Fodinicurvata sp. EGI_FJ10296: one gene and its partner. Each later gene encodes a partner of the first gene's protein in a complex. Links are inferred from orthologs where the notes say so. Each region holds a gene or a part of one and is shown on either strand. Other genes may lie near its edges.

What was found.
Region 2: the proteins of xseA (region 1) and ABZ728_RS19390 are in contact, whole or in part, in a cryo-EM structure (PDB 8TXR), measured with the Escherichia coli proteins. The link is inferred for Fodinicurvata sp. EGI_FJ10296 from one-to-one orthologs.

What each region holds. Positions count from the first base shown.
Region 1 is NZ_JBFCVL010000006.1:365,241-368,480, reverse strand. The notes cover bases 183-3,104. They hold xseA (exodeoxyribonuclease VII large subunit), read right to left. Parts: upstream 2,532-3,104; coding sequence 834-2,531; downstream 183-833. Other genes in these bases: purD (phosphoribosylamine--glycine ligase), read left to right, coding at 2,657-3,104; rpmB (50S ribosomal protein L28), read right to left, coding at 359-661; ABZ728_RS15340 (AsmA family protein), read left to right, coding at 183-183. In the rest of the region: more of ABZ728_RS15340, read left to right, coding at 1-182; more of purD, read left to right, coding at 3,105-3,240. UniProt on the Escherichia coli protein: Bidirectionally degrades single-stranded DNA into large acid-insoluble oligonucleotides, which are then degraded further into small acid-soluble oligonucleotides.
Region 2 is NZ_JBFCVL010000009.1:173,444-176,749, reverse strand. The notes cover bases 137-3,124. They hold ABZ728_RS19390 (exodeoxyribonuclease VII small subunit), read left to right. Parts: upstream 137-1,497; coding sequence 1,498-1,752; downstream 1,753-3,124. Other genes in these bases: dxs (1-deoxy-D-xylulose-5-phosphate synthase), read left to right, coding at 2,730-3,124; ABZ728_RS19385 (polyprenyl synthetase family protein), read left to right, coding at 1,749-2,663; ABZ728_RS19395 (histone deacetylase family protein), read left to right, coding at 427-1,356; ABZ728_RS19400 (sulfurtransferase TusA family protein), read left to right, coding at 137-369. In the rest of the region: more of ABZ728_RS19400, read left to right, coding at 130-136; more of dxs, read left to right, coding at 3,125-3,306. UniProt on the Escherichia coli protein: Bidirectionally degrades single-stranded DNA into large acid-insoluble oligonucleotides, which are then degraded further into small acid-soluble oligonucleotides.

The DNA of each region.
Region 1 (3,240 bases):
TCGCGCTGGCATCTCGACCTGACGACTGATTTCGTATTTTCCGATCGACCCGGTGCCCCACCGCTTTCGATCCGGATCGCCGGGTCGCCGGAATCGCCAACCCGGCAGTTGCAGACCGGCGCGCTCCAGGCGTTTGTCGCGCAGCAGACAGCCGACGCAATCGGGCGCAGCATCAATCCCTGACGAACTGGACTTGACTCGGTGCAATTGGCGGGCCGGCTTGATTGGGGGGCGTTGCCCGCCAAGCGTCGGCAGATCGACATACTGGAGTTGCCACACTGAACCAGTGCGCACACGCAAAAACCCGGTGAAGCATGGCCTCACCGGGAGATTGGATCGTGTCGCGTCAGGCCGGACTTTATGCCGAAGCAGAATTCCGCGCTTCGACGGCTTTGGCAACTCGGCCGCGAAGCCGACGCATATCAGTGCTCAGCTCCGATGGGCGCGCTGCCAGCAAGAAGCCGTCGATGCCGCCGCGATGTTCCACCGTGCGAATGGCGTTGGCCGACAAGCGCATCCGGAAGCTTTCCTTGAGCGAATCCGACAGCAGCGTAACGGGCTGAAGGTTCGGCAGGAAGCGACGCCGGGTCTTGTTGTTCGCGTGGCTGACGTTGTTGCCCGACTGCACGCCTTTTCCGGTCAAACCGCACCGTCTTGCCATTTTACTCTCCTGAAACCAAACAAACCGATTATCGCGTGCCGAACAGCCGGCCCACGCGCGAAGGGAAAGCGACCGTTGGTCTGCCTTTCGCCCGCAGAAAAAATTACGCCGGGATACCCAGCGTGCCGCGCGGATATACGAAATCCGCATCACCGCGTCAAGCGTTCCGAACTCAGAACAAACGCCCCTGCCCGGTTTCGCCGTTGCCGGCAGACGACTTGCGCACCGCCGCCGCCGTCTTCCGCGGTGCCTGGTGTTGCCCCGGATTCTGCCCCTGGTTTTGCCCCTGCCGTTCATCCGCCTCGATAGCACTTTCGCTGCCACCGGAAGCGGTCGGCAGGATTTCCGCGTCCCGGTATTGTCCTTCACTGAACTCCAGGCGAATCCGGTCGCCGGCCGTCAAGGCGGCGGGATCGGTGACAGCGACGCCGTCCGGGCCGCGCACCACCGCAAATCCGCGATCCAGCGTCTTCTTGTAGCTATAGCTTTCCAGCAGCTTGCCCTGCGCCTCCAGCCTTTGTGCCGTCGTGGCGAACGTGCCCTGCCCGGCCCGCGTCAGCCGGCCGTCGAGATCGGCCAGTCGTTGCCGACGGTCCTGCATCGATCTGACCAGCGGCGCCGTCACCAGTCTGGCGCCAACACGGCCCAGATCACCCTGCAAACGCCGCAGCAAAACGGCGCGCGCCGCATCCTGTCTGGCTCCGGTCTCGCGCACGCGGCGCGCCGCCTCGCGCAGGGACTGCCGGGGATGAGGGATCGCCGCGACAGATTGCGCGACGCGGGCGCGGTAACGGTCGATCAGGACCGGCAAGGCTCTGTCGAGCCGTTCGGCCCGATCGTCAAGGCGCTGGGCCATCGCTTCCCACAGCCGGGCCGGATCGCCCAGTGCCTTGCCGGCACTCTCGATCCGAAACCGGCGGTCATCCAGCAGCCGGGCGGTCGCCCCCTCCAGCCGTCCGGCCCGGTCCAGAACGTCGGCCAGCAATTCCGACCGCACCGGAACCGCCATCTCGGCCGCCGCGCTCGGGGTCGGTGCACGGCGATCGGCGGCCAGATCGATCAGCGTCGTGTCTGTCTCGTGCCCGACGGCGGAAATAACCGGAATGATGCTGGCGGCCGCTGCGCGCACCACCGATTCCTCGTTGAAGGCCATCAGATCTTCCAGGCTGCCACCGCCGCGCGCCACGATCAGGAGGTCCGGCCGCGGGACGTGCCGCCTGGTTCCGGAACCGGCATCGGCGTCCAGCCTGTTGAACCCTTCGATGGCGGCAGCGATCCTTGCAGCCGCGCCTTCGCCTTGCACCGGCACCGGCCAGATCAGGACATGTCGGGGGAATCGCTCTGCCAGCCGGTGCAGGATATCGCGGATCACGGCACCCGTCGGCGACGTCACGACGCCAATGACGGTCGGCAGGAACGGCAGCGGCCGTTTGCGTGCAGCGTCGAACAGACCCTCTGCCGCCAGCCGCCGCTTGCGGTCTTCGAGAAGCTTCAGCAGCGCCCCTTCGCCGGCAAGCTCCATCGACTCGATGACGATCTGGTATTTCGACTGACCGGCATAGGTCGTCAGCCGCCCCGTGCAGACGACCTCCATCCCCTCTTCGGGGCGAATCGACAGCCGCGCGAGCGTCGTTCGCCAGCAGACCGCGTCGAGGACCGCGCGGTCGTCCTTCAGCGTCATATAGAGATGGCCCGAGCCGGGGATTTTTGGCCTGGAAATCTCGCCACGGACGCGAATATGGCCAAATCCGGCCTCGACCGTCTGCTTCAGCGCGGCGGATATCTCGCTGACCGAATATTCAGCCACGTTCGAGGCGGGTCGGCCGGCTGGCGCCGAGGCGGAGCCGGTAAAGGGCAAGTCTTGTGTCATGATCCCCAGATGATACAAACCACATGGCGTCGAACAAGCCCCGCGCCGAGGCCGGCATCATATTTCCCCCGACCAGGTCCTGTGGGTGGACCATGCGGGGCTACGGAGACAATTACGTCATGTCCATGAACATTCTCGTCGTCGGCGGCGGCGGCCGGGAGCATGCCCTGATCGCAGCGCTGGCCGCGGCGCCGAGCCGGCCAACGATCGTCTGCGCCCCCGGCAATCCCGGCATCGCGGAGATCGCCACCTGCAAGCCGATCGCGGCGGACGACATCGACGCCTTGTCCGATCTTGCCCGATCGATGGGCGCCGATCTGGTGGTCATCGGACCCGAGGCACCGCTGATGCTGGGTCTGGCCGACCGGCTGCGCGCCGCCGGCATTCCCGTTTGCGGGCCGGATGCCGCAGCCGCCCGGCTTGAGGGCTCCAAGGCCTTTACCAAGGACTTCTGCGACCGGCACGCCATTCCGACAGCAGCCTATGCGACCTTCACCGACCCCCATGCCGCCCGCGCCCATATCCGCGACCGCCATGCCCGCTCCGGCGGCGCGCCGATCGTCGTCAAGGCCGACGGGCTGGCCGCCGGCAAGGGCGTGGTCGTCGCCGCGACCGAAGCCGAAGCTCTGGCCGCAGTCGACGCTGCAATGGTCGATGGCGCCTTCGGCGATGCCGGGGCCACGGTCGTGATCGAGGAATTCATGACGGG
Region 2 (3,306 bases), on another replicon or contig:
ACAACAGTGTCGGCGCGAAGTTCCTTCACTGCTTGCATTTTTCTTTGCGCCGCTTCGCCCTATTATCCATTAAGATCGCAGCACTGCTGTTTTGCCGGTCGGCACCATTGACAACGAGTCGTAAATCGCATGTCGCAGCACCGCCTCGATGCCCGGGGACTGAAATGCCCGCTGCCCGTCCTGAAGGCACGGCGGGCCCTTGAATCCGCCCAGCCCGGCGACCGGCTGCTGGTGACCGCGAGCGATCCGGCAGCCAGACGGGATTTCCCGGAATTCTGCGACGCCGCCGGCCATCGGCTCGACTCTATGGACACAGCCACCGATGGCACCATCACACTCAGTATCGTAAAGGGCTCGAAAGGCTCCTGACGCGATGCTCCCGCGATCGATGTCAGCGAAACAGGTCACGAACACAACAGGTTGGTAATGCAGACGGCTTTATTTCAGCATCAAAGCTTCCTCGGTCACGATACCGGCGCCGGCCATCCGGAACGGCCGGAACGGATGACGGCGGTTCACCGCGTGCTGGAGGACGAGGCCTTTGCCTTGCTCGAACGGATCGAGGCGCCCGCCGGAACCGAAGACCAGATACTCGGCGTCCACGCGGCACACCATCTGCAGCGGGTTCAGGCGGCGATGCCGGAATCGGGGCTTGCGATGATCACCGGCGACACCGTTGCCTGCCCGACAACACTCACCTCCGCACTGCATGCCGTCGGCGCCGCCTGCGCCGCCGTGGACGGCGTCGCGGCCGGAACCCTGCGCAACGCGTTCTGCGCCGTTCGTCCGCCCGGTCACCATGCCGAAAGCGACCGGGCAATGGGGTTCTGCTTTTTCAACAATGCCGCAATCGCGGCGCATCATGCCGTCCATCACCATGGCATGGAGCGGGTGGCGGTCCTGGATTTCGACGTTCACCACGGGAACGGAACACAGGAAATTTTCTGGAAACGCCCGGATCTGTTCTACGGCTCGACCCATCAAGAGCACATCTTTCCCGGCACCGGCCGCGCCGACGAGCGGGGCGACCACAATACCATCGTCAATGCACCACTGCCTATGGGCTCCAACGGTGCTGCGATGCTGGCCGCCTTCGACGAGCGCATCCTGCCGGCGCTTCGGACGTTCCATCCGGAATTGATCATCATTTCGGCCGGATTCGACGCACATCGGCTCGACCCGTTGGCAGGGCTCGCATGGACCGAAGACGACTACGAGGCCGTCACGCGGCGGATCATGACGGCGGCCGATGAACTTTGCGGCAGCCGCCTGGTTTCGGTCCTGGAAGGGGGCTATCATCTCGACGCCCTTGCCCACAGCGTCGCCCGGCATTTGCGCCTTCTGATGGAGGCATGATCCCGCGGCGCGGCAGTGTTAACGTCGCACCGCTTGCTACGACCGCGTGCCTTGCCTAGAGTGTGGCCGGACCGCAGCCGCCGGATGGCCGGCGGGCTGCGATGATGTTCAGGAACGTCGCTTTTTTCGTCGGGAGTATCCATGGCCGGGCAATCCACTCAGCCGCCAAAGATCGACAAGATGAGTTTCGAAGACGCCCTGGCCGAATTGGAAGCCATCGTGCGCCGACTCGAAAGTGGAGAGGTGAAGCTCGACGACGCGATCGCCGCTTACGAGCGCGGCGCATCGTTGCGTGCCCATTGCGAAGCCAAACTGCGGGAAGCACAGGCCAAGGTCGAGAAAATCACGCGCGACTCCGACGGTACCGTCACGGCCGAAAGCGCCGACATCCAATGACATCAAACCATACCCCGAAGGCCGGCGACGAGGTCCAGAGCCTGATGGCCGACGCTGCCGAACAGGTGGAAGTCGTCCTCAATCGCCTGTTGCCCCGGCTGCGCGGCCCCGAAGCACGCCTTTCCGATGCCATGCGCTATGCGGTGCTGGGGGGCGGCAAACGGTTACGGCCGTTCCTCGTGCTGTCCAGTGCGGATCTTTTCGGTGTTGCCCATGGCTGTGCCCTGCGCGTTGCCGCTGCCATCGAATGCATCCACTGCTATTCACTGGTTCATGACGACCTGCCTGCGATGGACGATGACGACCTGCGGCGCGGCAAGCCGACGCTGCACATCGAATACGACGACGCCACGGCAATACTTGCCGGCGATGCGCTGCAGGCCCTAGCCTTCGAGATCCTGGCCCATTCCGACACCCACGAGGATCCGACCGTGCGCTGCCGGCTGATCGCCGCACTGGCGCACGCCGCCGGAGCCGGAGGCATGGTCGGCGGCCAGATGATGGACCTCGCCGCAGAGAACGAGGCATTCGATATCGGAGCGATCACGCGGCTGCAGCGGCTCAAGACCGGCGAACTCTTCGCGTTTTCCTGTGAAAGCGGCGCCATCATGGGCCGTGCCGACGAAAACCGGCGCCACGCCATGCACGCCTATGCGCATGATGTCGGATTGGCATTTCAGATTGCCGACGATCTGCTGGATGTCGAGAGCACGGCAGAGCAAGCCGGCAAGGCGGTCGGCAAGGATGCAAACGCCGGCAAAGCGACCTTCGTATCGGAACTCGGCACCGAGCGCGCGCGCCATCAGGCGGGAATACTGGCCGAACAGGCCATCCGCCATCTGGATGTCTTCGACGATCGTGCCAATGTGTTCAGGGAAATCGCCCGCTTCGTCGTCAATCGCCGCAATTGACCAACGGGCGCCGCACCGGTCGCGCATCGGCGCGGCAGCTCGGACCCGGCTAGGAGAAGATCGACCATGGCCCCTGCCACCCCCCTTCTGGACAAGATTCTCTCACCGCGCGAATTGCGTCTGCTGTCCTCGCGGCAACTTGGTCAGGTGGCGGAAGAACTGCGGGCGGAGACGATCGACGCCGTCTCGGTAACGGGGGGGCATCTGGGCGCAGGGCTCGGCGTCGTGGAACTCACGGTCGCGCTGCATTATCTGTTCGAGACGCCTGACGACCGGATCATTTGGGATGTCGGCCATCAGTGTTACCCGCACAAGATCCTGACCGGCCGGCGCGACCGCATCCGCACGCTGCGCAAGGGGGGCGGGCTGAGCGGCTTTACCAAGCGCTCGGAAAGCAACTACGACCCCTTCGGCGCCGCCCACAGTTCGACCTCGATATCGGCCGGACTCGGCATGGCTGTGGCCCGCGATCTTTCCGGGCGCGATAACAACGTCGTCTGTGTTATCGGCGACGGCGCGATGACCGCCGGCATGGCGTACGAGGCCATGAATAACGCCGGGGCGATGGACAGCCGCCTCATCGTCATCCTTAACGACAACGATATGTCCATTGCCCCGCCCGTCGGCGCCATGAGCGGCTATC